Regions from separate parts of the Maricaulis maris genome, predicted to be linked through region 2. Evidence: predicted binding sites of a transcription regulator. Region 2 holds the regulator's gene; the other holds the start of a gene.
What was found. Region 2 encodes HrcA, which represses chaperone genes, less so after heat shock. Its sites were predicted from a motif close to GTTAGCANTCNNNNNNNNNGANTGCTAAC; they were not measured.
Positions count from the first base shown of each region.

Region 1: the regulator HrcA is predicted to act here: its motif matches at 5,508-5,536, upstream of AAA969_RS02985 (co-chaperone GroES).

Region 1 covers NZ_AP027270.1:665,565-680,217, forward strand. Annotated here, with positions in the region: gene hisS (histidine--tRNA ligase) at 1-422, shown strand, start outside; gene AAA969_RS02970 (hypothetical protein) at 709-1,854, opposite strand; gene AAA969_RS02975 (glycoside hydrolase family 3 protein) at 2,062-3,171, shown strand; gene groL (chaperonin GroEL) at 3,463-5,115, opposite strand; gene AAA969_RS02985 (co-chaperone GroES) at 5,166-5,453, opposite strand; gene katG (catalase/peroxidase HPI) at 5,737-7,899, opposite strand; gene AAA969_RS02995 (OmpA family protein) at 8,417-9,085, shown strand; gene AAA969_RS03000 (EAL domain-containing protein) at 9,284-10,507, shown strand; gene AAA969_RS03005 (TIGR01459 family HAD-type hydrolase) at 10,585-11,436, shown strand; gene AAA969_RS03010 (protein phosphatase CheZ) at 11,449-12,138, opposite strand; gene AAA969_RS03015 (response regulator) at 12,193-12,579, opposite strand; gene AAA969_RS03020 (MaoC family dehydratase) at 12,701-13,144, shown strand; gene AAA969_RS03025 (bifunctional riboflavin kinase/FAD synthetase) at 13,151-14,095, shown strand; gene ileS (isoleucine--tRNA ligase) at 14,276-14,653, shown strand, end outside.
Region 2 covers NZ_AP027270.1:3,058,062-3,072,714, forward strand. Annotated here, with positions in the region: gene dnaJ (molecular chaperone DnaJ) at 1-1,010, opposite strand, end outside; gene AAA969_RS14645 (FkbM family methyltransferase) at 1,010-1,876, opposite strand; gene dnaK (molecular chaperone DnaK) at 1,934-3,844, opposite strand; gene AAA969_RS14655 (alpha-ketoglutarate-dependent dioxygenase AlkB) at 4,191-4,829, shown strand; gene AAA969_RS14660 (YMGG-like glycine zipper-containing protein) at 4,979-5,326, shown strand; gene AAA969_RS14665 (FMN-binding glutamate synthase family protein) at 5,345-6,865, opposite strand; gene grpE (nucleotide exchange factor GrpE) at 6,976-7,605, opposite strand; gene hrcA (heat-inducible transcriptional repressor HrcA) at 7,613-8,704, opposite strand; gene rph (ribonuclease PH) at 8,838-9,554, shown strand; gene AAA969_RS14685 (helix-turn-helix domain-containing protein) at 9,727-9,951, opposite strand; gene AAA969_RS14690 (DUF2975 domain-containing protein) at 9,965-10,519, opposite strand; gene rdgB (RdgB/HAM1 family non-canonical purine NTP pyrophosphatase) at 10,901-11,494, shown strand; gene hemW (radical SAM family heme chaperone HemW) at 11,491-12,660, shown strand; gene AAA969_RS14705 (penicillin-binding protein activator) at 12,665-14,014, opposite strand; gene rsmI (16S rRNA (cytidine(1402)-2'-O)-methyltransferase) at 14,013-14,653, shown strand, end outside.

The sequences.
Region 1 (14,653 bases), 2.4 Mb from region 2:
CCTTCGGCGTCAGCCGCTTTGCCGCCGCCCTGTCGGCCCTGGGCCTGACCGGCTCGGTCGAGGAGAAGCCGCTGGTTCTCGTGGTCGCCAGCGAGAAGGATCGTTCGGCGGACTATCTGGCCATGGCCCGCGAGCTGCGCGCGGCCGGTTTCCGGGCCGAGGCCTTTGTCGGCTCCGGCAATATGGGAAAGCAGATGAAATACGCCGATCGTCGCGGTGCCGCGGCGGCCGTCATCGTCGGCTCGAATGAGCGCGAGGAAGGTCTGGTGACGATCAAGGACCTCAAGCTCGGTGCCCGCCTGGCCGCCGATATCAGTGACAACAAGCAGTGGCGCGAGGAGCAGCCGGCGCAGGAAACTGTCGCCCGGACCGACTGGCTCCGCGCGGTCTCGGCGCTGGTCGAGCGCCACCGGGCAGGCTGAAAAAACGAGGCCATGGCGGACCTTGTCCCCAGCTCTCCGGATTATGGGGGTTGACGTAACCGGGTGCCCACGTCAACGTCAGACTCGGAACTGGGCCTGACCGCTTGGTTCTTTGGCGCTTCGGGGAGGAGGCGTCCTTTATCGACCAACCGTTATCTCGGGGCTGGCCATTGCCAGCCCCTTTTTTTTGTCCGGTGGCGGACCGGCCGCTCAAAACCGGAGGCCAGACAAGAAAAGGGCGGCCCGCTTGTGCCGGACCGCCCCGTTTCGCCGCATCAGGCGAGGATCAGTCGTCCTTGTCTTCGGATGTGTATTCGAGGATCACGACGCGCTGGCCATCATCGAGGTCGATTACGCGCCGTCCTTCGGTGCGCTGGATGCGTTCGACGCGGACATTGCGGCGAACGTCGCGGTCATCGGTGCTGCCTTCGAGCCGGCCACCGGAGAGGCGGTCGACCTCGAGCCGGTTCAGCCACTCGACGAGGTCATCGCCGGTCTGCTCTTCACCATCAATCCAGACCCGTTGACGGCCATCGCTGTCCTCGACCCGGATGTCGCGGGCGTCGCTATCGCCGAGCAATTGGTGAAGGCGTTCGGTATCGGCGTGGATCATCGCGGCATGCTCGCGCTCGGCCCGCGCCGCGTCGCGTTCGGCGTGTGCCCGGTCGCGCTCGGCATGAGCCCTGTCCCGTACCCTCTCGCGGGCGATTTCCCGCTCGGCCCGGGCCATCTCACGGGCCGCGTGCTGGATCTCGACGCGCACGCGGCGACGGTCGTCATCGGTCTCAGCGCGGTTGTCGCGCAGCTCGCGGCGAACCTCGTCCATGGCAGCCCGCATCTCGGCTCGCGCGCTTTCGAGTTCTGCGCGAACCTCGGCCTGCTCCTCGGCGCTCAACTCGTCCCAGTCACGCGACTGCAGGACGCGGTCTTCGTCGAGACCTTCCAGCGCGAGCGTCAGCGACTGAAGGACGCCATGGCCAACCCCGTCGATATCAAGCTCGATCGCCATGTCGGCGAGATGGTTTTCCATCTCGGCCAGATGCTGGGCGCGCTCGGCCATGTGGACCTCGAATTCGCGCTCCATGCGGACCCGGCGACCCTCGACGACCCGGACCTCATCACCCTCGATGATCACCACACTATTCGGTGAAACTTCGACTGCATCGCCGTCAATGAGCACCGTCCCGTCGACGATCTCGATCTCCTGGTCATCAATGCGGATGACCGAGCGTTCCCCGTCGCGGTCGATATGGATGGTGCGATCGCCATTGGCGCCGCGAATCTCCACGATCTGGCCGTCATCGCCCATGAACATGGCATCACTGTCGGCCGAGACATGAACCCGGGTCCGGCTGACCCCGTCATCGTCCAGCGCAAAGGCCGCGGCCCCGGTCACGGCGAGCGCGGCACCCGCAAGCAAAAACTTCTTCATCGCATCTATCCCTCTTCGATGTGGCACCACCCTGGCGGCCCGCGCCTTACGGCGTCCCTGTTTGCGGCTAAATTTTTTGTCACGCCCCGTGTGGTTCCGAGCCGATCCGGACCGCTCTCCGACTGTGTCTTTCGGCGCGACAGGCTTGCCAGCCGCCGGAGCGGTGCCCATTCTCGCAGGCTGTACAGTGAGTGACGGAAGCGGATCATGGATCGACGACGCGTCTTGCAATCGGGTATCGCCGCCACACTGGTGGCGGCGACCGGCTCCCGGGTGACTGCCCTGTCCGAGACCGTTGTCGAGCGGCCGCTGGCCGAGCGCGTCGGCGACATGCTGCTGATGGGCTTTATCGGCTCGCATAACGAGACCGAAGGCGCCGACATTATCGACGCCCACCTGGCGGCGAAGCGGATCGGCGGCGTGCTGTTCCTGCGCCACAATGTCCGCTCCCGCGAGGGCGCCGAAGGTTCGGCGGCGCGCTTCCGGGCGACCCGCCCCGACGCCTGGATGGCGATCGACCAGGAGGGCGGGCTGGTCCAGCGCCTGTCGCGCGACCTCGGTTATACCCATATCCCGCGGGCCATGGAGATCGCCGCGGCGCGCTCGCCGCAAGGCGCGGGCGAGCTTTACCGGCTCGGCGCGGCAGAGTTTCACGCCGCCGGTTTCAACATGAATCTGGCCCCCGTCGCCGATCTGCATGACCCCGAGAATGCCGTGATCGGACGTCATGGCCGCGCCTATGGCAGTGACGGCGATACCATTGCCGCCTATGCCGGCGCCTTCATCGACGCCTTCGAGGGCGAGGGTATCGCCTGCGCGATCAAGCATTTCCCCGGCCATGGCCGGTCCCGCGGTGACAGTCATGACGGCTTCGTCGATATCTCCGACACCTGGAGCGAAGCCGAACTGGCGCCCTTCCGCGAGCTGATCGACCAGGGCCGGGGCCATCTGATGATGGGGGGGCATCTGACCAATCGCCAGCTCGATCCGAGCGGCGAACCGGTGACCTTCTCGAAGCCCGTTCTCGACGATCTGCTGCGCGGACAGCTCGGCTTCACCGGCGTGGTGATGACCGATGATCTCGACATGGGCGCGATCCGCAATAATTACAGCCAGCGCGAAGCCGTGCTGCGCTCGATCGAGGCCGGCAATGACATGATCATGCTGTCCAATTCGGCCGCGCCCGACGCCGAACTGCCGCAACGCATTGTCGGCTGGGTCGAGGCCGCCATCGCCGAGGGCCGCCTGACCGAGCACCGCATCAACCAGTCGGTCGCCCGACTGGCTGTGCTGAAGGCGCGGGTCGGGCTGGGCTAGTCCGCCGCGCCGGCCGTCCCGCGGGCGCGTCTTTTCTTTCCCACAGCGTGGGGAGGGGGACCGCGAAGCGGTGCAGGGGTGACGCCGAAGGCGGCATGGGTCCATCCGTGTCAGGGTCCTTCCTCGCTACGCTCGGACCCCATCGACCCGCCGCTGCGCGTCGGCCCACTTCCCCACGTGCGGGGAAGAAACGCGTGGCAGCTCGGTTGTGCACCAACTCCGGGATACCAAAGAAAAGGGCCGCCCCATCGGGACGGCCCTCTCTTTTAGTCGGTCAGGTGACCGGCATGATTACATCATGCCGCCCATGCCACCCATTCCGCCCATGCCGCCCATGTCGGGCATGCCGCCGGCGCTGTCGTCCTTCGGTGCGTCGGCCACGGCAGCTTCCGTGGTGATCAGCAGCGAAGCGACAGAAGCCGCGTCCTGAAGCGCGGTACGGACGACCTTGGCCGGGTCGATGACGCCGAACTCGAGCATGTCGCCATACTCTTCGGTCTGGGCGTTGAAGCCGAAGGTCGGGGAGGCGTTTTCCATCACCTTGCCGACCACGATCGAGCCTTCGACACCGGAGTTGGTGGCTATCTGACGGATCGGGGACTGCAGGGCGCGGGCGATGATCGCGATGCCTTGCGTCTGGTCAGGGTTGTCACCCTTCAGACCGGCCAGCTTGGCTGAGGCCTTCAGGAGGGCAACACCGCCGCCCGGGACAATGCCTTCTTCCACCGCAGCGCGGGTGGCGTTGAGGGCGTCGTCGACGCGGTCCTTCTTTTCTTTCACTTCGATCTCGGTGGCGCCGCCAACCTTGATCACCGCAACACCGCCGGCCAGCTTGGCGAGGCGTTCCTGCAGCTTCTCGCGGTCATACTCCGAGGTGGTTTCCTCGGACTGACGGCGGATCTGGTTCACGCGGGCTTCGATCTGGGCCTTGTCACCCACACCGTCGACGATCGTGGTGTCGTCCTTGGTGATGTTGACGCGCTTGGCCGAGCCGAGCATGTCGAGCGTGACGGTTTCCAGCTTGATGCCGAGGTCTTCGGAGATGACCTGGCCGCCGGTCAGGATGGCGAGGTCTTCCAGCATCGCCTTGCGACGATCGCCGAAGCCCGGGGCCTTGACGGCAGCGATTTTCAGGCCGCCACGCAGCTTGTTGACCACGAGGGTGGCCAGGGCTTCGCCTTCAACGTCTTCCGCGATGATCAGCAGCGGGCGCGAGGATTGGACGACAGCTTCCAGGATCGGCAGCATCGGCTGCAGCGAGGTCAGCTTCTTTTCGAAGAGCAGGATGTAGGGCTCTTCCAGCTCGGCCTGCATCTTGTCGGCGTCAGTGATGAAGTAGGGCGACAGGTAACCGCGGTCGAACTGCATGCCTTCCACGACGTCGAGCTCGGTTTCGAGGGATTTGGCTTCCTCGACCGTGATGACGCCTTCCTTGCCGACCTTGTCCATGGCCTTGGCGATCATGTCGCCGATTTCCTTCTCGCCATTGGCGGAGATGGTGCCGACCTGGGCAACTTCAGCGGAGTCTTTCACCGGGGTGGAGCTGGCCTTGATGTCTTCCATGACGAGGGCAACGGCCTTGTCGATGCCGCGCTTCAGGTCCATCGGGTTCATGCCGGCCGCAACCGACTTCATGCCTTCGCGGACGATGGACTGGGCCAGGACCGTGGCGGTCGTGGTGCCGTCACCGGCGACGTCATTGGTCTTCGAGGCCACTTCGCGCAGCATTTGAGCGCCCATGTTCTCGAACTTGTCGCTGAGCTCGATTTCCTTGGCGACGGAGACGCCGTCCTTGGTGGTGCGCGGTGCGCCGAAGGATTTCTCGATGACCACGTTGCGGCCCTTGGGACCGAGCGTGACCTTGACAGCGTTGGCGAGGATATCGACGCCGCGCAGCATGCGTTCACGCGCGTCGGAGCCGAAAAGTACGTCTTTGGCAGCCATTGGATTATATCCGTTCTTCTAGTTGAGGGTGTTCAGATCGGCGGTGGCGGTTACGCCATCACGCCGAGAATGTCGGACTCTTTCATGATCAGCAGCTCGACACCGTCAACGGTGACTTCGGTGCCGGACCATTTGCCGAAAAGGATGCGATCGCCGGCCTTGACGTCGAGCGGACGCACTGAGCCGTCTTCCTTGATCGCGCCGCCGCCGATTGCGACGACTTCGCCTTCCTGCGGCTTTTCCTTGGCCGTATCCGGGATGATGATCCCGCCCTTGGTCGTGGACTCTTCTTCGACGCGCTTTACCAGCACGCGATCGTGCAGAGGACGAAAAGTCATCTTTGTCTATCTCCAAACAGAGGACTGAAGGTTTCTGGCACTCGGCCAAGGCGATTTAGCACTCACCCTGACCGACTGCTAACAGAGCGGGAGATAAGAGGCAGTGGGGCGGGCGTCAAGAGGTCCGTGATGCGATTTCTGACACGCCCAGCATTCCGCGGCTTCACACCGGGCCCGGGGGCTGAAGCAGCGAAAAGGAAACGGGCCGCCCCGGTCTGGGGCGACCCGTCCTGTTGGCGTCATTCGGCCGGATGATCAGGCCGGATGCGGTCTTGAGTCCAGGCTAGAGGTCGAAGCGGTCGAGTTGCATGACCTTGGTCCAGGCGTCGATGAAATCGGCGACGAAGCGGTCCTCGCCATCACCAAAGGCATAGACTTCGGCCACGGCCCGCAATTCGGCGTTGGAGCCGAAGACGAGGTCGACCTCGGTCGCGGTCCAGGTGACGTCGCCGGTCTGACGATTGACGCCTTCATAGACATATTCCGCATCGGTCGGCTGCCAGCGGGTCGACATGTCGAGCAGGTTGACGAAGAAGTCATTGCTCAACGTGCCCGGACGGTCGGTGAAGACGCCATGGGCGCCGCCGCCCGTATTGGCGTCCAGGGCGCGCAGGCCACCAATCAGCACCGTCATCTCCGGAACCGTCAGCGACAGCAGGTCAGCTCGGTCGACCATGCGTGCGGCCGGCCCGCGGCTATGATCATCGCCGAGATAGTTGCGGAAAGCGTCGGCATGCGGCTCAAGCAGGGCAAAGCTCTCGGTATCGGTCTGCGCGGCGCTGGCATCGGTGCGACCCGGGGCGAAGGGGACGGCGACATCATGCCCGGCCTCGGAGGCGGCCTGCTCGATGGCTGCGGCACCGCCGAGCACGATCAGGTCGGCCAGCGAGATCCGCGTGCCGTCGGTCTGTGCGTCGTTGAAATCGCCCTGGATCTGTTCCAGCGACGCGAGGACTGTCGCGATTTCCTCGGGGTTGTTGACCGCCCAGCTGTTCTGGGGTGCCAGCCGCAGGCGACCGCCATTGGCGCCGCCGCGCATGTCGGTGTCACGGAAGGAGGCGGCGGCCGCCCAGGCCGTGCGCACCAGCTGAGGAACCGTCAGGCCGGAGCCGAGGATGTCGGACTTGAGGCGCTCGATGTCGCCGTCATCGACGAGCGGATGATCAACCGCCGGTACCGGATCCTGCCACAGCAGCTCGACCGCCGGAACATCGGCCCCGAGATAGCGGGCCCGCGGACCCATGTCGCGGTGGGTCAGCTTGAACCAGGCGCGGGCGAAGGCCGCCTCGAACTCTTCCGGATTCTCGAGAAAGCGGGTCGAAATCTCGCGGAAAGCGGGATCTTCGCGCATGGCAAGGTCGGTGGTGAACATGATCGGTGTTTCGAACTCGCCTGGCGTGTGGGCGTCCGGAACGATCATCGCCGCCTCGATGTCGGCAGGGACCCACTGGATGGCGCCGGCCGGGCTGCGTGTCTGCACCCATTCGAAATTGTACAGGTTCTGCAGATACTGGTGGGTCCAGCGCGTTGGGGCCGAGGTCCAGGCGCCTTCGAGGCCGGAGGTGACCGTGTCAGCGCCGTTCCCGGTGCCGCAGGAGTTTTCCCAGCCCAGGCCCTGGGCCTCGACGCCGGCAGCGGCCGGCTCCGGTCCGGTGCATTCATTCGGGTCGTGTGCGCCATGGGCCTTGCCGAAGGTGTGACCGCCGGCGATCAGGGCAACAATCTCCTCGTCATTCATGGCCATGGCGTTGAAGGTCCGGCGAATGTCGGCGGCCGCCAGCAGCGGATCCGGGACACCGTTGGGGCCTTCCGGATTGACATAGATCAGGCCCATCTGGGCTGCCGCGAGCGGGCGCTCGAGGCGCTGACCGTTCTCGTCATAGCGCTGGCTGGCCAGCATGTCCGCTTCTGGGCCCCAATAGACAAGCTCGGCCTGCCAGTCGTCCTCGCGGCCACCGGCGAAACCGAGGGTCTGGAAGCCCATGTCCTCCATCGCGACATTGCCGGCCAGGATCATCAGATCGGCCCAGGAAATGGCTTCGCCATATTGTTGCTTGATCGGCCACAGCAGTCGCCGGGCGCGGTCGAGATTTCCATTGTCCGGCCAGCTGTTGAGCGGTTCGAAACGCTGTTGGCCGCCACCGGCGCCGCCGCGACCATCCCAGGTCCGATAGGTGCCGGCGCTATGCCAGGCCATGCGGATGAAGAAGGGGCCGTAATGCCCGTAATCGGCCGGCCACCAGTCCTGCGAGGTGGTCATCAGCTCCCGGATCTGCACCTTCACGGCATCGAGATCGAGCGACATGAAGGCTTCTGCATAGTCGAAATCCTCCCCGAGCGGGTTCGAGCGGGTGGTTTCGTTCATCCGCAATTGGGTCAGGTCGAGCTGCTCAGGCCACCAGAAGGCGTTGGTTCTCGGGGCATCCGGTGTCGCAGCGGCCGGCATCGCATCGGCTGCCGCGTAGGTCTCGGTCGAAGCCTCTGTGTCGGCGCTCATATCGCTGCCGGTCTCGGGCGACGAACAGGCCGCGAGGATGAGCGATAGCGTTGCCGCGGAGGTAAACAGGAAAGACTTGGTGCGCGTTCTCATAAGGTGGCTCCCCAATGGTGCCGCCCGTCACCGAGTGTCGCGGTGCGCGTGTGGGAATGGAGGTATCCGCATTCCGACGGGGCAGCTGATCATGCTCGGGCAGGGCACCGTAACAGGTCGATCCGGCGCTGAAGGTCTGCCGTCTGAAGATTCAACCTGTACGCGCTGATCGGCCATAAATCCAATCGATATTAATTATGGAAGATATTGATTGGATTGATGCCTCTGACCGCCCGGCGAGCCGGGGACTTTTGGGCAGGGCCGGGGTCAGTCAGCCTGCGTTCATCTGGCAAAACATAAATCGGAGATTGCCATGCCCATCATCTGGTTCGATATGATAGGCTTAGAGTTGCGTTATCGAGAGGGAGCCTCAATGAAACTCCGCACTGCAGTCCTTACCGTCGCGGCGCTGTCCATGGCAGCGTGCACGACCACCGATCCGTACACCGGTGAAACCCGGGCCAACAACACCGGTCGCGGCATCCTCCTGGGCGCCGCGGCAGGCGCGGCGCTGGGATATCTGACCAACACCAATGACAGCGAAGAAGGCCGGACCAATGCCCTGATCGGGGCCGGTATCGGCGCCCTCGCCGGGGGTGCGGTCGGCAATTACATGGACCGCCAGGAAGCCGCCATGCGCGAAGCCCTGTCGGACAGCGGCGTCGGTGTGCGGCGTGAAGGCAATGATCTTCGCCTGATCATGCCGGGTGATGTCACCTTCGCCACCAACTCGGCCGATATCCAGGGTCAGTTCTACGGTATCCTGTCTGATGTCGGCACGGTGCTGAACCGCTACCCGGCGACCTATGTTGATATCGTCGGCCATGCCGACTCCGTGGGTGCAGACGCCTACAATCAGCAGCTCTCCGAGCGCCGGGCCCTTTCGGTGGGCAATTACCTGATCGGCCAGGGTGTCCTGCGCGACCGCTTCTATATCGCCGGGATGGGGGAGCGCTCGCCGATCGCGTCCAACGACACGGCCCAGGGTCGCCAGCAAAACCGTCGCGTTGAAATCCTGATCCGGCCGCATGCTGCGTCCTGATACCAGGGGTTTCTGACTGCGAATGAGAGCGGCCCGCCGGATCGGCGGGCCGCTTTAATTTATGCATCACCTTATAAATCAGCTTGTTAGGCCCCAAAGGGGCGGGTCGGGTTTACCTTCGTTAACCAAACGACAACCGGTGACGACACAGCTTAAGCTTCAAGCACACCTGACGATTCGCTGATTCGAAGGCCGCACATGCCCCGCGTATCCGACATTTTGATCCTGCTGACCTACATCACCGTCGCCGCGGTGGCTGCGATCGGCTTCGAGTTCTTCGGCCTGATGCCGACGCTAAATGCGTGGATGATGGGGGCGATTGTCTTCATCGTCGCCGGCATGGCGCATTCGGCCGCGGCGCGCGGGCAGGAACGACGGGTGCTGGAAACCGAGATCCACGAGCTCAAGGCTGCCAATCTGGCCCTCGCCGAGGAATTCGAAGCCGCCCAGGCGCGCCTTGACGAGATCGCCGACGAGCTGCGTGCGGAATCGGTGGAGCGCGACAATGCGCTGGTGCACGAGGTGAAGGTGCTTGAGGACCTGGTCCGACGCGTCGGTCCCGCCGGCGTGCAGACGCGGCCTGCCGCGCCCGAGGCCGCCAGCACGTCACGGACCGATATCGACACGGTGCGCGAGGCGCTCGCCGCCAACCGCGTCGACCTGTATTTGCAGCCGATCGTTACCCTGCCGCAGCGCCGGACGGCCTATTATGAAAGCTATACCCGCCTGCGCGATGCGACCGGTCGCGTGCTGGCGCCAGCGGCCTTCATGTCGGCTGCCGAGGAAGCCGGCCTGATGGCCGAAGTCGATAATCTCCTCCTGTTCCGCTGCGTGCAGATCGTGCGTCGCCTGACCGGGCAGGACCGCAAGGTCGCGATCTTCTGCAATATCTCGCTCAACTCCCTGGCGGACGAGACCTTCTTCCCGGAATTCCTCGACTTCATCCGTCAAAACAAGAGCCTGTCCAGCTCCCTGATCTTCGAGATCTCCCAGCAGGCCTTCGAGGAACGCGACGCCATCGCCGCCCGCAACATGGCCCGTATGGCTGATTTCGGGTTCCGCTTCTCGATCGACCAGATATCCCATGTCGAGCTTGACCTGTCGGAGATGGAACGGGCCGGCGTTCGCTTTGCCAAGATCGGTGGCCGCCGCCTGCTCGATGCCATCGACAATTACGAGTCGATCGCCGGCTACGAAGCGGGTGCGATTGCCACGGAAGACCTGGCCGGCCTGTTCGGACGTCACGGTATCGAACTGATCGTCGACAAGATCGAGGATGAGGCGACCGTGGTGGAAGTGCTGGAAATGGATGTGGCCTACGGCCAGGGCCATCTCTTTGGCGAGCCGCGCCCTGTGCGCGACGACATGCTGGAGGTTGCCCCGCGCGAGACCGGCGGCAATGTTGCCCGGATGTCGGCCTGACCGGTTCACACCGCGACCCGGCCTGCCGGCCGACACGCCGCATTGACCGGCTGTCACAGGCCTGCTTCAAGCAGGTGATGTTACCCGAACTCGCCACGCTGGGCCCGCTTCGCGACCGCTATGACACGTTGTATTGCGATGTCTGGGGCGTCATTCGAGACGGTACCGACTTGTTGCCCGCAGCCGTCGATGCGCTGATCCGATTCCGCCAGAGCGGGGGACGGGTCTGCCTGGTCTCGAACTCGCCGCGGCGCAGTTCCAGCCTTGCGCACTTTCTCGATCAGATGGGGCTGCCTTCGAGTGCGACCGACGCCATGGTTACCTCGGGCGATGCCATCCATGAGGAATTGCTCAAGCGGACCCCGGGTAAGGCGTTCAATATCGGTCCCGCCAGTGATGGTGCCCTCTATGCCGGGCTCGATCTCGACTTCACCGATATCGAGGCGGCCGACTTCATCACCTGCACCGGTCCGGATGATTACGAGAATGGCCGACCTGAGGATTATGATGCGGTCCTGGCTCGGGCCCTGGAGCGCGGGATCGAGCTGGTTTGCGCCAATCCGGACATCGTCGTCCAGTCGGGCGACCGGCTGATCGTCTGTGCCGGCGCCATCGCGCGTCACTATCGGCAGATGGGTGGCACCAGCATTGTCGCCGGCAAGCCGCACCAGCCGATCTACAGGCTGGCGAAGGCGGCGCTCGAGGCGCAGGGCCACACGGTGGTGCTCGAGCGCGTGCTGGCGATCGGTGATGGTCCGGAGACTGATGTCGAGGGGGCCATGCGGGCGGGTGTCGATTGCCTCTTCATTGCCGACGGCATTCTCGGCGACATGCTCAACGGCGGCCGCCTCGATGTCGAGACAGCCGCCGCTGCGCTGAAGGATTATGGTGTGTCGGCCCGCTATGTCGCGGATCAGCTCACCTGGTAGTTTGTCGGTCGACTAGTCGAACAGGGAGTCGATCGAGTTCTGGTCCAGATCGGAAACCGGGGCCGCGTCGGTAAACATCGCATCGATGTCGTCCTGGCTGGTTTCCGGTCCGCCGATCGCCGGGCCATTGAGCAAGAGCTCGCGGGCCCGCTTTTCCTCGGCGCTCTCTTCGGCCACATGGTCGGCATCGCGAACGCCCATGACTTCGGCGAAGCGTGACACGCGGCTTTCCACGTGGCGCAGGGATGTCACGACCTTCGAGACACGCTGACCGGCGAGATCCTGGAAGCTGCACGCCTCGATGATGGTCATCATGCGGGCTTCGACATTGGCCCGGTAGGCATCATAGTCGGCTTCATCGTCGCAGAGCACGGCTTCCGCCTCGCTCATGATCGTCTCGGTCGCCCGTTCGGTGTCCCCGACGACAGCCTCGAGTTCCTGGCCGGCAGAGGGTATGCGTTCGGTCTTGATGTCGTTCGGCCGCAGGGCGGCGATCTCATCACGGGTCCGCGAGATATAGTCCGCGATATAATTGAATTCCTGGCAGATCGACTGGTCGAGGGAGCTGAAGAACAGCTTCATCGTATCCGTCAGCTGGTGGGCCAGCTTGAGGACTTCCATGATCTGGGCATCCTGCAGGTCGCTCGCTTTCAGAGAGGCGAGGGAGGTGCGGACTTGCGCGGCAACATTGGCGGCGGGCATGGGGCCCTCCTTCCTTTGCAGACTCAAATACGAAAAGGGCGGCTCATCAAACGACTAGAAGTCGCCGAGAACAGCGGCCATTTTCGATTTGAGAGTTCCGGCGTTGAAGGGCTTCACGATGTAGTTGTTTACACCCGCCCGCTTTGCAGCGACCACGTTCTCGGTCTTGGATTCCGCGGTGACCATGATGAAGGGCGTCGCCTTCATGCTCTCGTCAGCGCGAACCTTCTGCAGGAGCTCGTAGCCCGTCATGGGCTCCATGTTCCAGTCTGAGATCACCAGACCGTACTTGTTTTCCTGCATCTTCGCGTAGGCCTCCTGGCCATCCGCGGCATCGTCCACATTTTCGAACCCAATCTGCTTGAGCAGGTTGCGAATAATGCGGATCATGGTTTTGTAGTCGTCCACGACCAGGATCGGCATCGTCATATCGACAGCCATGCTTAGTCTCCATCCACTCGGCGCGTTTACACAAGGACAGCTTGTTCCGCTGTCTTCAGTCATGACCCTAGACATTCGCGGATAAAAATCGGTTAAAGCGGGTAGAAAGATGGAGTCACCCATGTCCGAAGTGCGCGGCATTGCCCTCGATGAATTGGAAATAGGTCGTTCCGCAGAGGCAGTTAGAACTGTCACTGAGGACGATTTGGATATGTTCGCGAAAGTGTCCGGGGACTATAATCCGGTCCACATGGACGAAGAATTCGCCCGCGCAACGCCGTTTCGCGGCCGAATTGCGCACGGCGCTCTGGTTGCATCCTATATTTCCGGCGTGCTCGGAAACCAGCTGCCCGGACCGGGTGCGATCTTTCTCGGCCTGAACATGCGCTTCTTCCATCCGACCCGGATCGGCGACGAAGTGCGCACCCGTGTCGAGGTCAAATCTGTCGACATGAAGTCGCGCAAGGCCGTCATGGACTGCACCTGCTATGTCGGCGACAAGCTGACCATGCAAGCCGAAGCCGAGGTCATGGTTCGCAAGCGTCACCGCAAGACGGCTGACTGATCACGCATGAAGGTTCTGCGAGGCCATAGCGGATTGCCGCAGGATAGCCGCGGGGCTGTCATTGCGCTGGGCAATTTTGACGGTGTCCATATGGGGCATCGTCACGTGATCGCGCTCGCGGCTGGCCTCGCCGGCGAACTGGGCGCTCCCCTGGGGGCGGCCCTGTTTGATCCCCATCCGCGCCGGTTCTTCGCACCGGATGCGCCGGCCTTCCGGTTGATGAGCGAGCGTCGCCGCAATCACATTCTTGAAAGCCTGGGCGTCACGCAGCTGCACGTCCTGCCGTTCTCGATGGTGATGGCGAAGATGACCCCCGCAGCCTTCGTCGCTGATGTGCTTGCCGATGGGCTGGGCATCGCCGGGATTGTCACCGGTGACGACTTCCGCTTCGGCGCGGACCGGGCCGGGGATACGAACGCGCTCGCGCAGTTGTGCGCCGAGCGTGGGATCGCGACCGCCTTCGCCGAACTGCACGGCAATGGCGCCGACAAGGTCTCATCGACCCGGATCCGCAAGGCCATCCATGATGGTGACATGGCCGCGGCCGCGACCCTGCTGGGGACACCCTGGACTGTCGAGGGGCTGGTCCAGCGCGGCGATCAACGCGGTCGCACGATCGGCTTCCCGACCGCCAATCTGACGCTGGGTGATTTCGTCCGTCCCGATTATGGCGTCTATGCCGTCCGGGTCGGGATCGATGGTGAGACCCCGTCGCACGCGGGTGTTGCCAATATCGGCAAGCGCCCGACGGTGGATGGCGCGACCGAGTTGCTCGAGGTCCACCTGCTGGACTGGTCCGGGGATCTTTACGGTCGCACGCTGGAGGTTGAGTTCTTCGATCATCTGCGCTCGGAACGGCGGTTTGACGGGCTCGATGCACTCAAGGCCCAGATCGCGACAGACGCCAATGCCGCCCGGACTGCGCTGAGCCGTCTGTCTGGACCGGCCTGACCGGCTCTGTTAAACGCGGAGCATGGTCTCGATGTCCCTGTTCATACGATCCGCAGCGCCAGCTGCTGCTCTCGCCATCGGGCGAATTACCGGCCCGGGCCGCCGCGTGTGATGTGGGCGGTTCCGGGACATGTCCTGCCTTGAACCCATGACAATAAAAGACCGCAAGGATCCGATCCGATGACGGACACGCCCTCCAAGACTGGTGCGACTGACACAGCTCGCGACTACAAAGACACGCTTTTCCTGCCGACCACCGAATTCCCGATGCGGGCCGGCCTGCCGCAGCGCGAGCCTGAATGGCTCGAGCGCTGGGCCAAGCTCGACATCTACAAGCAGCTCCGTGCCGACAGCAAAGGCCGCAAGCGCTGGGTGCTGCATGACGGGCCGCCCTATGCCAATGGGCACATCCATATCGGCACCGGCATGAACAAGATCCTCAAGGACATGGTCGTCCGCTCGAAGCAGATGGCCGGCTTTGATGCGCCCTACCGTCCGGGCTGGGACTGTCACGGGCTGCCGATCGAGTGGAAGGTCGAGCAGAACTTCCGCGCCAAG
Region 2 (14,653 bases):
ATCATGTCACCACGAGGGCCGCCGCGCAGTCGGGGCATGCCCTTGCCGCGCATCCGCATGCGTTTGCCGGTCTGTGCGCCTTCGGCGATCTTCATCTCCGCCTTGCCGCCTTCAATGGTCGGGACCTGGATCGAGCATCCCATGGCCGCCTGGACCATTGAAGCCGGCGTCCGGCAATAGAGATTGGGTCCGTCGCGTTCGAAAATCTCGTGCGCCCGCACCGAAATGAAGATGTAGAGGTCGCCGCGCGGTCCGCCTCGGGCGCCGGCTTCGCCTTCACCGGCGAGACGGATCCGGGTGCCGTCTTCGACACCGGCGGGAATTGTAACGTTCAACGTGCGGGTCTTGCGCACGCGACCGACGCCGTCGCAGTCCTGGCACGGGGTCTTCACATACTGGCCGCGACCGCCGCATTGCGGGCAGGTCTGCTCCATGGTGAAGAAGCCTTGGGATCGGCGGATACGCCCGGCCCCTTGGCAGGTCCCGCAAGTCTCCAGGTCGGTTCCCGGTTCATTGCCTTGTCCGTCGCAGCGTTCGCAGTGCATGGCGGTCGGGACCTGGATTGTCTCGTCCTTGCCGTTGAAGGCATCCTCCAGCGAGATCTCCATGTCGAAACGGAGATCAGCACCGCGCGCCGGACCGGACCGGGCGCGGCCCCCACGGCGCCCCCCCATGCCGCCACCCATATTGAAGGCGTCGCCAAAGACCTGTTCGAAAATGTCGGCAAAATCAGCTGCCCCAGCGCCAGCGCCAAAGGGTCCCTGGCCGCCGCCCATGCCACCCTGCTCGAAGGCGGCATGGCCCATGCGGTCATAGGCGGCGCGTTTGTCAGGGTCTGACAGGACCGAATACGCCTCGCCGACTTCCTTGAACTGGGCCTCGGCCTCGGCATCGCCCGGATTGCGGTCCGGGTGGAATTTCATCGCCTGTTTGCGATAGGCGGTCTTGAGTGTTTTCTCGTCCGCGGTCTTCTCGACACCGAGGATCTCGTAAAAATCACGCTTGCTCATTACTGGTCACCTGGCGGCAGGACGAGAACCGCGTTCTGCCGCATTTGCTGGGCCACCTCGTAGCCGTGTTCAAGACAGAGACCGGCGGCGCCATCAGTGATGGCGGCTTCATGCCGCGTCTCGAGGAGAATCATGGTCGGCCAGAGAGATCGCGGTGAGTCCGCGAAGAAGCCGTTAAGGACGGGCTCCTCGAAGCCCTCAATATCCATTTTCATGACGTCGACGCGATTCACACCGGCTTCGGCCAGCGCCGATTTCAGCGGACGCAGGCGGATCGTGTCACCGGTTTCGCTGCCGCTGGCCACATGGACCTCGCCGCGATTGGTTGAAGACTGAACCATGGCACCCTCGCCCTCCTCAGCGCCGAGCGCATAGGGCAAAACTGTCACAGCGGTAGCCTTGGACACCCCGAGATTGAATTCGAGCCTGCGCCGGTTCTCGATGTCAGGCTCGATTGCAATCGCCTTGACCGGACGTTTCTGGGCGGCTCCATCGGCCAGCACAGACAGTGTATAAAGACCGGCATTGGCGCCGGCATCGACGAAGACGAAGGTTTCGCCGGCCGGTTTGGATGCCATCGCCAGGCGGATGGCCCGACGCTCGGCGCTGTCCCAACTCTTCGATCCCGCAAAGACGCGTTTCTCGCAGCGATTGTCCCGCAGGTGGACCCGCGCGTACTGGCCGGGGAAGACCTCGATGTCGGCGATCTCGCGACCACCCGACATCAGGGCCCGGCGCACAACGGATTCCGCCCCGCGACGCAGCGCATCGCCCGGCATGGCCGATGGCAATCGACGAAAGTGCTCTGCCAGAGGCGAAAGCGAGAACGCTCCGAACGGAGCAGTCAGGGGATCGGGACGGGTCATCGCGGGGCTCAGGGCTGAGCCGGGAGAGCCTGGAGCTCTCCCGGCAAAAACCGGACCTTACGCGTCTTTTTTCTTGTCGTCGTCGACTTCGGAGAATTCCGCGTCGACCACGTCATCATCGCCTTCAGCGTCAGCCTTGGCATCGCCTTCAGCGGCTTCGGTCTGCTGGGCCGCATACATGGCTTCACCCAGCTTCATCGCCGCTTGGACAAGCGCCTGGGTCTTCTGCTGAATGGCTTCAAGGTCCTCGCCATCCTTGACCTCTTTCAGCTCGTTCAGGGCGGCCTCGATGGCATCCTTGTCCGCGCCCGGCACCTTGTCGCCGAACTCTTCGAGCTGCTTTTCGGTCTGGTGGACCATCGCTTCGGCGCCATTGCGGGCCTCGACGAGTTCCTTCTTCTTCTTGTCGGCGTCGGCATTGGCCTCGGCGTCCTTGACCATCTGTTCGATGTCATCGTCCGACAGACCGCCGGACGCCTGGATACGGATGACCTGCTCCTTGCCGGTCGCCTTGTCCTTGGCAGACACGTTGACGATGCCGTTGGCGTCGATGTCGAAGGTGACCTCGATCTGCGGCAGGCCCCGCGGTGCCGGCGGAATGCCGACCAGGTCGAACTGGCCGAGCAGCTTGTTGTCGGCAGCCATCTCGCGTTCGCCCTGTGACACGCGGATGGTCACCGCCGTCTGGTTGTCGTCCGCGGTCGAGAAGGTCTGCGACTTCTTGGTCGGGATCGTCGTATTGCGATCGATCAGGCGGGTGAAGACACCGCCCAGCGTCTCGATGCCCAGCGAAAGCGGGGTCACGTCGAGCAGCAGAACGTCTTTCACATCACCCTGGAGAACGCCGGCCTGGATGGCTGCACCCATGGCGACGACTTCATCCGGGTTCACACCCTTGTGCGGATCCTTTCCGAAGAAGCCTTTCACGGCTTCCTGGACCTTGGGCATGCGGGTCATGCCGCCGACGAGAACGATGTCGTCAATGTCGGACGGGCTGAGACCGGCATCCTTGAGCGCCTTCTTGCAGGGCTCGAGCGTGCGCTTGACCAGATCCTCGACCAGGGCTTCCAGCTTGGCGCGGGACAGCTTGATGTTGAGGTGTTTCGGGCCCGACGCGTCGGCCGTGATGAAGGGCAGGTTCACTTCATAGGAGGTGGCCGAAGACAGTTCCTTCTTGGCCTTCTCGGCTTCTTCCTTCAGGCGCTGGAGAGCCAGCTTGTCGGTCTTGAGGTCGATGCCGTTTTCTTTTTTGAACTCGTCCGCGAGGTATTGGACGATGCGCATGTCGAAGTCTTCACCGCCGAGGAAGGTGTCACCATTGGTCGCCTTCACCTCGAACACGCCGTCGCCGATTTCCAGCACGGACACGTCGAAGGTACCGCCGCCGAGGTCGAACACGGCGATGGTCTTGTTCTCACCCTTGTCGAGGCCGTAGGCGAGCGCTGCCGCAGTCGGCTCGTTGATGATGCGCAGGACTTCCAGGCCGGCGATCTTGCCGGCATCCTTGGTGGCCTGGCGCTGGGCGTCGTCGAAATAGGCCGGAACGGTGATCACGGCTTTCTCGACCTTCTCGCCGAGATAGCTTTCCGCCGTTTCCTTCATCTTCTGGAGGGTGAAGGCCGAGATTTCGGACGGGGAGTACTTCTTGTCGCGACCCTGGACCCACGCGTCATTGCTGTCCGAGGGGACGATCTTGTAGGGCACCATGTCGATGTCCTTCTTGACCGTCGGGTCGTCCATCATGCGGCCGATCAGGCGCTTGATGGCAAAGAAGGTGAAGTCCGGGTTGGTGACGGCCTGGCGTTTCGCCGGCTGGCCGATCAGGCGCTCGCCATCCTCGGTGAAGGCAACAACGGACGGTGTGGTCCGTACACCTTCGGAATTCTCGATGACCTTTGCCTGGCCGTTTTCCATGACTGCCACACAGGAATTGGTCGTACCCAGGTCGATGCCGATGACCTTGCTCATTGATCGTCTCTCCGTTTTTTTCCAAGCGGGACAGGCCCGGCGAATGCACGGCCTCCAGAAGAAGCACCTTGCACCCCGATGACCGTCCCCTTCGGGATCGTCATTGATGATACCGGTGTGCCGACACCGGCTTTGGTTCAATCCACAGGGTCAAACCCTGCGCTTGAGGGCGATTTAGGGAGGCGCGACGGGGAGCGCAAGGCCTGTCTCAGGCGTATCGCATGTGCGCCATACGTATTTGATATGATTCAGGCGGTGTGGGGTGCCGGGCATTCGCTTGATTGGTTTGCAGACGGATCGCACGGATCGGCTGGTCAGCACGGACCGGTCGCCCCATCTTGTGGCCATGAGCGATGTTTTTTCGATGCCCGAGGGCTTTCGTCTCCTGCCCGGCCGCCTGTCCCGGACTGAGCAGGCCGGATTGATCGACGCGGTGGTCTCAGCGCGGCAGGCGGCTCCCTTCTGGCGGCCGACCATGCCGCGGACCGGACAGCCTCTCTCGGTGACCATGACCAACTTCGGATCGCTGGGCTGGGTGACCGACAAGGAAAAAGGGTATCGCTACGAGCCGCTCCACCCGGAGACGGGCGAGCCCTGGCCCGCAATGCCGCCGCTGCTCAGCGAGCTCTGGCAGGAGCTGGCTGACTATCCGGCCGCGGCTGAAGCCTGCCTGGTCAACTGGTATGCGCCCGGCTGCAAAATGGGGATGCATATCGACTGGGACGAGGAGGCGACAGATGCCGCCGTGATCTCGATCTCGCTCGGCGACAAGGCGCGGTTTCGAATTGGCGGACCAAAGCGGGGCGGCAAAACCGCGTCGATGGTGGTGTCCTCCGGCGATGTGATCGTGCTCGGTGGCGCGGCGCGGCGCTGCTACCACGGGGTTGACCGTATCTATCCCGGAACCTCGACTTTGCTTGATGACGAACGGTTCCCGGGAGGTGGCCGGATCAATTTGACCATGCGTCGGGTCAGGCTGCCCTAGGCGATCTTTCTTGAAGGCCGGCGGAACTTGATTGCCGGATTGCAATGCGGGCGCCATGTCCGGAACATGACCTGTGTGTCATCTTGCAATCATTCGCCCGAACGGCCCTCGGGGTCTGTCCGTGGTGAATTTGCATGGAGGTTTTCATCATGAAAACCCTGCTCCTTGTCTCCGCCATCGCAGTTTTTGGTCTCACCGCCTGTAGCGCGACGACCCGCAACGCCGCTGCCGGTGGCGCGATCGGTGCTGCGGCTGGCGCAGTCATCGGCAATAATACCGGCTCCGGTGATGCCCAGACAGGTGCGATTATCGGCGGTGTCGTCGGTGCGGCTGCCGGGGCCTATACCGGCTGCCGCGAAGACGGTGGCTGTCGCTGGACCGGCAATGATAATAGCCAGTCCGAGCTCTACTATGACAATCGCGCGGGTCGCGAATACTATGTCAACAGCCGGGACGGCTGCACCTATTGGCGAAATGGTGATCGCCGCAGCTGCTAGGTCCGGAGCGCCGGGTGATCAGGCCTGCCCTTGTGTCTCGCCCAGGTTTCCCTCGTCATCCGGCATGAAGTTCATCGCGGTCATGGGGAGGGAGCGGCCATTGGCCTGAACGATCCGGACATGCTTGCGGCCAAGCCGTCGGGGTTCCGGAACGCCGCAGGAATGGGCGATCATCTCGACCTGTTTGCGGATGGTCCTTGCATATTCGGCAACCCGCTCGGCCTTGTCCTTCACGACGAGGCCGCGCTGCAGGGATTTCTTGTGCGTCGTGACCCCGGTCGGACAGGTGTTCTTGTGGCATTTGAGGGCCTGGATGCAGCCCAGTGAGAACATGAAACCGCGGCCGCACTGGATGAAGTCAGCACCGGCGGCAAGGGCCCAGGCGACGGCGCCCGGAATAAGCAGCTTGCCCGAGGCCACGACCCGGATCCGCCCCTTGAGCCCGTAGCGTTCGAGAATACTCACCACGATTGGCAGGCTCTCCCGGATTGTCAGGCCGACATTGTCCATCAGGGCCATTGGCGCGGCTCCGGTACCGCCATCTCCGCTGTCGATGGTGAAGAAGTCCGGCGCGCTCTCGGGGCCGCGTTTGGTGATTTCAAGGCAAAGCTCCTCGATCCATCCATAGGCACCGATAACGGCCTTGCAGCCGACCGGCTTGCCGGTGACCTCGCGGATGTGGGCGACCATGTCGAGCAGACCGCCGATATCATCGAATTCCGGGTGACGGTTCGGGGAAATCGAGGCCTGACCGACCGGAATGCCGCGAATGGCCGCGATTTCCCTGGTCACTTTCTCGGCTGGCAGGATCCCACCCTTGCCGGGCTTGGCCCCCTGCGAGAGCTTGAGTTCGAACATGCGAACCTGTTCGTGGGCGGCCAGCTGGCGGAGCTTTTCATCGGACAGCCCGCCTTCGTCATTGCGGACACCGTATTTGGCCGTGCCGATCTGGAAGACGATGTCGCATCCGCCCTCGAGGTGCATCGGCGATAGTCCACCCTCGCCGGTATTCATCCAGATGCCGGCCTTGGCAGCGCCCCGCGACAGGGCGCGCACGGCCGGTTTGGACAGGGCGCCATAGCTCATGCCGGAAATATTGAAGAAAGACGGCGCGTCGTAGGGGGTTCGGGCATGCGGACCGATCCGCATGACTTCGCTGTCGGCCGCGTGGTCATCCAGCAACGGAAAGGGGCAGTTCACGAAAATCGCCGTGCCCGGCTTGTCCATCGGTTTGGTGGACCCGAACGGGATCGTGTCACCCTTGCCCTCTGAAGAGCGGTAGACCCAGTCACGCTCGGCCCGGTTGAACGGCAATTCCTCGCGGTCCATCGCGAAGAAATACTGTCGGAAGAATTCCCCCAGCGTGGAGAAGAGCGAGCGGAAACGGCCGAATAGCGGGTAATTGCGGCGAATGGCATCGCGGGTCTGGGCCATATCGGCCGCAACCAGGAACAGGCTGATGAGAACGGCCAGTCCGACAGCCAGTATGAAGACCTGCGTGAGGATGCTCATCGCATCCATCGCCCATCCCGGTAACATCGTCATAGCGCTCTCCTGCACGTACAGAGGTCATCATGGCCCGGCTTGGACCTTGATGCGAGCCTTCACTGGGGCCCTTGCCGCACGTGTGATGAGCTGTGAGGGCCGTGTCAGGCCTTCACGTCGACGGAGCCACCGCTATCCGCGCTGCCTGCGGCCGGTCCGGAAGAGACGGCGACCATGGCCGCTCGCAGGGTACGATCGGCGATCACGAAGCCGGTCTGCATGACCGCGGCGATCTTGCCGGCCGCCTGATCCGACGGGATTTGGGCGACGGCCTGGTGTTTGTGAGGGTCGAAGGTATCGCCCGGTTGCGGGTCGACCTTGCGCACGCCGTGGCGTTCCATTTTCGACACCATGGCCTTCTCGGTCATGGCAACACCGTCGATCAGGTTCCTGACCCCATCCGGCACGTCCGCAAGGGCCGCCTCATCAAAGGCGCCGACAGCCCGGGACAGGTTGTCGGACACGTCGAGCATGTCCTTGGCAAAGCTGGACACGGCATAGCTACGGGCGTCCGCGACGTCGCGTTCGGCGCGGCGGCGGGTATTCTCGGCTTCGGCGAGCGCGCGCAGCAGCTTGTCGCGCATGGAATCCAGTTCCGCCGTCAGCTTGAGAACCGGATCGAGTTCGGTCTCGGCTTCCGGGGTCGCTTCGCTCTGCGCCTCGTCCTCTGGCTGGACGGTGTCGTCCTGCGGGGCTTCGGTTTCGTCGTGCGGCTTGTTCTCTGTGTCGCTCATTTTGTCTTCACTCTCGCGATCGCGCGCCATCCAGGATCTGTCCGACCACACGGGCGGTGTAGTCGACCAGTGGAATAACACGGGCATAGTTCAAACGGGTGGGGCCAATTACACCCAGAGCCCCGATGATTTCCTGGTCGGCATTCATATAGGGAGCCACAATCACACTGGAACCCGACAGACTGAAAAGCGGGTTCTCGGCGCCGATGAACAGGCGTACGCCCTGACCGTCGCGCGCCTTGTCGAGCAGGGTGATCAGCTCCTCCTTGCGCTCGATATCCTCGAACAGCCGGCGGATGCGCTCCAGGTCGCCGGCAGCATCGAGGCTTTCCAGAAGCCGCGACTGGCCGCGCACGATCAGTGAGCGCTCCTGCCCCTGGCCGCCGCTCCAGTCCGCCAGTCCTTGCTTGACCAGGCTCTCGGCTGCACCGTCCAGCGCCGAGCGACGTTCCGCGATCTCCAGCTCGATCGCCTTGCGGGCGTCGCTGAGTGTGCGGCCCTTCAGGCGTGTGGAAAGGTAGTTGCCGGCCTCGATGAGCGCCGCCGGCGGGATGCCGTCCGGCGTGCGCATGAGGCGGTTTTCGACACTGCCATCCTCGAACACGAGGACTGCCAGCATCTCGACCACGGAGAGCGGTACAAATTCGACATGGCGCAGCGGGGCTTCCCGTTTCTGCGTCACCACCAGACCGGCGCCACCGGACAGGCCGCCGAGCAGGGAGGTCGCTTCGGTCAGGAGGTCCTGGGTCGAGCGGCCTGACATGGAGACCTGCCCCTCGATCGCCTGGCGTTCATCGGCTGACAGTTCGCCAATCTGCAGCAGGCCATCCACGAACAGGCGCAGACCGGCATGGGTCGGCATGCGACCGGCGCTGGCGTGCGGGGCGCTGAGAAGGCCGAGATCGGCGAGGTCCGCCATGGTGTTGCGGATCGAGGCCGGGGACAGGTAGAGGTTGCCGCTCTGTGACAGGGTCCGCGAGCCGACCGGGTCGCCGGACCGCAGATAGGCCTCGACGATCTCGCGAAAGATCGTGCGCATCCGGTCGTCGAGGGCGGCGAGGGCTGATTGCGGCGGGGTCGGTGACATGAGTGTTGAGATAATAGGCCCGGCGGTCCGGTTCAATCCGCTTTGCCAATCGCCGACCGCAATCCGGCTGAAGCCTGCGCGCTTGAAGCGATCCGGCAACGCCGCTAGGAGCGGTGGCGAAGCAATACGAAGCCCGGAGACGAATATGAGACCGAATGGACGCGCCCGCGATGCGATGCGGGAAATCAGCCTGGAAGCCGGTACCTCGGTCTATGCGGAGGGCTCTTGCCTGGCCCGGTTCGGCGGAACCCATGTGCTGTGCACCGCGAGCATCGAGGAGAACGTGCCGCCGTGGCTGCGCGGCGGCGGCAAGGGCTGGGTGACGGCGGAGTACGGCATGTTGCCGCGCGCCACACACACCCGCTCGCGCCGTGAGGCGACAGCCGGCAAGCAGTCGGGTCGGACCCAGGAGATCCAGCGCCTGATTGGTCGCTCCCTGCGCGCCGTTGTCGATCTCAAGGCCCTCGGCGAGCGCCAGATCACGATCGACTGTGATGTCCTGCAAGCCGATGGCGGCACCCGTACGGCGGCGATCACCGGCGCTTGGGTCGCCCTCAAGCAGGCTACCGGCTATCTGATCGAGGAAGGCCTTCTGAAGCGGGATCCGGTCCACGGCCAACTGGCCGCGATCTCGTGCGGTGTCATCGACGGCGAAACCCGTCTCGATCTTGAATACGAGGAAGACCGACGCGCTGAGGCCGATGCCAATTTCGTTCTGACGGACACGGGCGGCATTGTGGAAATCCAGGCGACCGCCGAGGACAAGCCGATCCCGGAAACCGATTTTGACCTGCTGTTCGCACTGGCCAAGGCTGGTGTCGTGGACCTTTGCAAGGCGCAACTGGCAGCGCTGCAGCGTTAAAGCTTGCACTGTTGCGCCAAGCCGGGTGAATTAAAGAACAGACGGCGGGGGCGCGCTGGGGGGCTGGAAACGGCCCGCACGGCCTCTTTGGGAAGGGGCAACCGTGCAGGCCCACCCCCACCGTCTGTCCCGTCGGCACAAGGGCCGGCGGTCTTGCGGACGACGCGCTGACCTATTCGGTCGCGTCTTCGTCCTCATCATCGAAACTCAACAGGTCGCCAGGCTGGCAACCCAGTTCGCGGCACAGCGCTTCCAGGGTCGAGAAGCGGACGGCCTTGGCCTTGCCGGTCTTGAGAATGGACAGGTTGGCCATGGTGATGCCGACGCGGTCGCACAGTTCGGTCAGCGACATCCGGCGCTCGAGCAGCATGCGATCAAGAGTGACGCGAATTGGCATGGTGAGCGTCTCCCTAAATCGTCAGTTTTTGTTCTTGGCGCATCCGCGCGCCTTCGCGGAAGACTTCCGCCAGAACCAAAAGCGCCGCTACGGCGAACCAGGCTCCTAAATCAATATTGCCCGCTGTGCTCAATTCAAGCCCGCCAACCACCGGATTATCCATGTCCAGCAGTGTCAGGATCATCGCAACGGCGCCTTGTGTGACATGGCGCAGGATCTGGTAGGCGGCAATTGCGATCGCGATCACCCGCAAATGACCGGCATTCTCCGGTACGAACGGGTCGCCCGCGATCAGCGTGGCGAAGATCCGGCGCAGTCGATCAATGACTACCAGGCCGGCGATGATTTCGGCCACGAGAATGGGGTAAACCCAGCCCAGATTGCGGATTGCGCCCAGCAAGTCGGTGACGAAGCCCGGCGAATAGCCCAGCCAGTCCATCACCAGCGTCGCGCCTGTTGCGAGCAGGACCAGAGCAGCGAAGCCGAGAAGAGCCCAGGCGAGATACCAGACGATGTCCAGCACCACCTTCAAAACGGATGCCAGTGATCCGCTTCCCAGAGTCTTCATACCCGCCCCTTCCCTGTTAGGCGTCGCACGTGAGGCTCACAGACCCTTGCCGGGCCTGTCGAGCCTCACGCGACTTTTTCCATCATGCCGCAACCGGGGCAATGGCGTAAAACGCGCCGGCGGCGACGGAGACCAGAAGCACCAGGTTGATGACGATCGAGCCGATCATCTGGATGCCTGCATTGTTGGACCTGACCATTTCACTGTTTCCTTTGTCTTGTATCTGACCAATTACCGTTGTCATTCATGTTGTTCGGACGACGTTTCCCGTCCTTGTTGTTTATCGATAAACAGAAAGATCGGCAGGCGCAAGCGAAAAATATCGTTTTTCGATATAAATTTTTCGAAAGGCGATATGAAATGCGACTGATGGAGGCTGAAATGGGTCATGAAACCTGGGTTCTCGCCAGCCATAATGCAGGCAAGATCAAGGAGATGGAGCAAATTCTCGCACCATTCGGGGTGGCCCTGAAAAGCGCCCGCGACCTCGATCTGCCTGAACCCGATGAAACCGAAACGACATTCCGCGGTAATGCCGCGCTGAAGGCGAGGGCGGCCTGCGAGGCGACCGGCCTGCCCTGCCTCGCTGATGACTCCGGCCTGTCCGTGGATGCGCTGGGCGGAGCTCCGGGGATTTATTCCGCCCGCTGGGCTGGCGAGCCACGGGATTTCGGCCGGGCCATGCAACGGGTCCAGGATGAGCTCGCTGACAAGGGCGCATCTGATCGAACGGCGCGGTTCGTCTGTACGATCGCACTCGCCCGCCCCGGGCAAGAGATTGTCTTCTTTGAGGGAGAGGTCGCTGGCGACATCGTCTGGCCGCCGCGTGGGCCGGAAGGGTTTGGCTATGACCCGATCTTTCAGCCGCACGGTCATGTGCGGACTTTCGGTGAAATGACCGCCACCGAGAAGCGCGCGCTCAGCCATCGGGCTCGCGCGCTCGACACCATGATCGCGACCGAGTTCAAGCCGTGACCGTCGCGCCCCGCACATCACTCGGCGAGGCGTTGGGACTCTATCTGCACTGGCCGTATTGCAGTCGCATCTGTCCCTATTGCGATTTCAACGTCTATCGCGCCCGGGGCGATGACGACGCCCTGCTCGCGGCGATCCTGTCGGACATGACGGACTGGCGGGAAAAGAGCGGCGCGCGATCCCTGGCCAGCCTCCATTTCGGCGGCGGCACGCCGTCGCTCATGCGCCCGGACTGGATCGGTCGGGTGATCGAGACCGCAGACCGACTCTGGGGGTTGGCAGAGGACGCCGAGATCGGGCTGGAAGCCAATCCGGGTGATCAGGCGCGGTTTGCCGGGATCGCAGCGGCCGGCGTTCAACGCCTCTCTCTCGGCGTGCAGAGCTTCGATGATGCTGTGCTGGCAACGCTGGGGCGTGATCATGACGGTGATCAGTCCCTCGCGGCGATCGATACCGCGCTGGCGGCTTTCCCTCGTGTCTCGGTGGACATGATCTACGCCCAGTCCGGTCAGGACGTCGCGGCCTGGTCGGCAGAGCTGAAGCGGGCCCTGGCCTCCGGCGCCGGCCATGTCTCGGCCTACCAGCTGACCATTGAGCCGGGCACGGCTTTTGGAAAGCGGACCGAGCGAGGTGAGACCCTCGCTGTTGATGGCGACAGTGCTGCGGACCTTTATGAGGCGACCCAGGACTTGTGCGATGCTGCCGGTTTTCCGGCCTATGAAGTCTCCAATCACGCCCGCACACCTGCAGACCGGTCGGTCCACAACCGGATCTATTGGGAAGGCGGTGACTGGATCGGGGTTGGCCCGGGCGCGCATGGACGGTTGGGCCGTGCCACCGCTGGCGGACGTGTCGCCACTACGGCCTGCCGTCGACCCGGCGCCTATATTGATGCGGTATCGGCTACAGGGTCGGGCCTGTCGGCAGAGGACACCGAAACGCTGTCGCCGCTCGACGACATGATCGAGCGCGCCTTTCTTGGCCTTCGCGTCATCGACGGGCTCGACCTTCGCCATCTCGAGTCGGCCACGGGCCTGCAGCCCGACAAGGCTGCGGTGGAGCGCATGATTGACGACGGTTTTCTTGTCCGTGCGGGAACGCGGATTGCCTTGACCAGCGCCGGTCGGCTCCTCGCCGACCGGGTGACCCGGGAAATCCTGCCCTGATCGCCTAGAAGGCGTCCACGGGCTCGAATGTCAGCGGTGCCGGCTCGATTTCGCGCAGGCCGCGTGAGCGCATTTCGTAGATCGCCAGGCCACGCTCGATGAGCCCGCTCTCGCGGAAGCGGAACAGGCCATCAGCGCCCATGAAGCCCTGGTCTTCCTCGATTGCCTCACGGCTGAAGCCACGTTCGCCGCCATCCAGATGGGCGGCCAGACTCATTGCGTCATAAGCCAGGCTGGCAATGCGGGACGGGTCATTGCCATAGCTCGCCCGATAGGCGGTTTCGAAGGCCGTCCGGGCATCAAGGTCGGGGCCGGCGAACCAGCCACCCAGAAGGGCGGGCTCGCGCAGCAGGTCGGGATCGTTCCACAGGCCGGTGCCGAGGAAGCGTACGACCAGCGGATCGACAGCCTGGGAAATCAGCAACGGTCCAAGTGCCCGCAGGCGTGTGCCGCCCTCAGGCAGGATGACCGCCTGGAATGGCGCTTCAGGATCCGGGACCCAGGTCTCGCGGCGCAGTTCGTCGGCCTCTTCGGGCGTCAGGGGCTCGAAAACACCCTCGGCGAGGCGCGCCGAGGCGCGGGCCATGGCTTCCACGTCGCCGGTGTAGAAGCTTTCGGCGGCGACCGAGCCGCCGGTGAGGGCGGCATTGTCCTGAAGGGCCGAGTACACAGCCATGCCGTAGCGGTTCTGCGGTCCCAGATAGGCAAAGCGCTCGACGCCCTGGCGGGTTGCATATTCGACGATCCGGGCCACTTCGATTTCGGGCGGGAAGCTCATCAGATAGACGCCATCGCCAGCCACCGTCGTATCGGTTGTGAAGGCAATGATCGGGATTCCGGCCTGGCGGGCGACCTGGCTGGCGGCCGTGACGGCAGGTCCGAAGAGCGGGCCGATGATGATGTCTGCACCATCCTCGACTGCGGCCTGAGCCGCGTCACGGGCGCCCTGCGGCGTGCCTTGCGTGTCCTTCGGGATCATCAGGAGGTTGCCGCTGCCGCGCTCGAACAGCGCCAGCTCGGCCGAGTGCAGAAGCCGCAAGGCTTCCGAGCGAGCACTTGAATTGTCGGCCGAGAAGGGCAGCAAAATGGCAACCCGCGCCAGCTCGCGATCTGCCATGTGGGGCGGAACCAGGCCTGTCGCGACCAGCTCTTCGACCGGCTCGGGTGTCTCGACCACCGGCGTTTCAATCACCGGCTCCGGCGGCGTGACAACGGGCAGGCTGGGCGGCGGCGCGGTTGTTCCACAGGCGGCCAGCGTCCCGACCAGCGAGATGACAGCGAGGCAGCGCAGCGCCCGGCTTTGTGCCAATGTGTCGATCGACGGAGCAATGCGTGAATAGAAGACTGAAAGCATGACGGAAACATCCCGGGAAATTCTAGCCGAAGCTATCCGCCACGGCCGCAAGGGGCAAGCACTCGGGCCGGGCCTTTATCTGGTTTCCACCCCTATCGGCAATCTGCGGGACATTACCTTGCGCGCGCTCGACGTTCTCGCCCAGGCCGATCGCGTCCTTGCGGAGGATACGAGGGTCACCCGCCGCCTTCTGGATGCTTACGGCCTGAAGGTCGAATTGACGGCCTATCATGATCACAATGGCGAGCGCGTCCGGCCCGGCATTCTGGCCGACCTCGCCGCAGGCGCCCGGGTTGCCCTGGTCTCCGATGCCGGGACCCCGCTGGTGTCGGACCCGGGTTACAAGCTGGCCCGCGATGCCATCGCCGCCGATATTCCTGTGATCGCCATACCTGGCGCCTCGGCTGTGCTGGCAGCCCTCGCCATCGCCGGCCTGCCAACCGACTGCTTCACCTTTGCCGGCTTTCCGCCGCAGAAAACCGGCCCGCGAGAGGCCTGGCTCGAGCCCTTCCGCCATATTCCGGGGAGTCTCGTTTTCTATGAAGGCGTCTCTCGCCTGCCGGCGATGATGGCCAGCCTGCACAAGATACTCGGGGACCGTTCTGCCGCGGTTTGCCGCGAGCTGACCAAGATGCACGA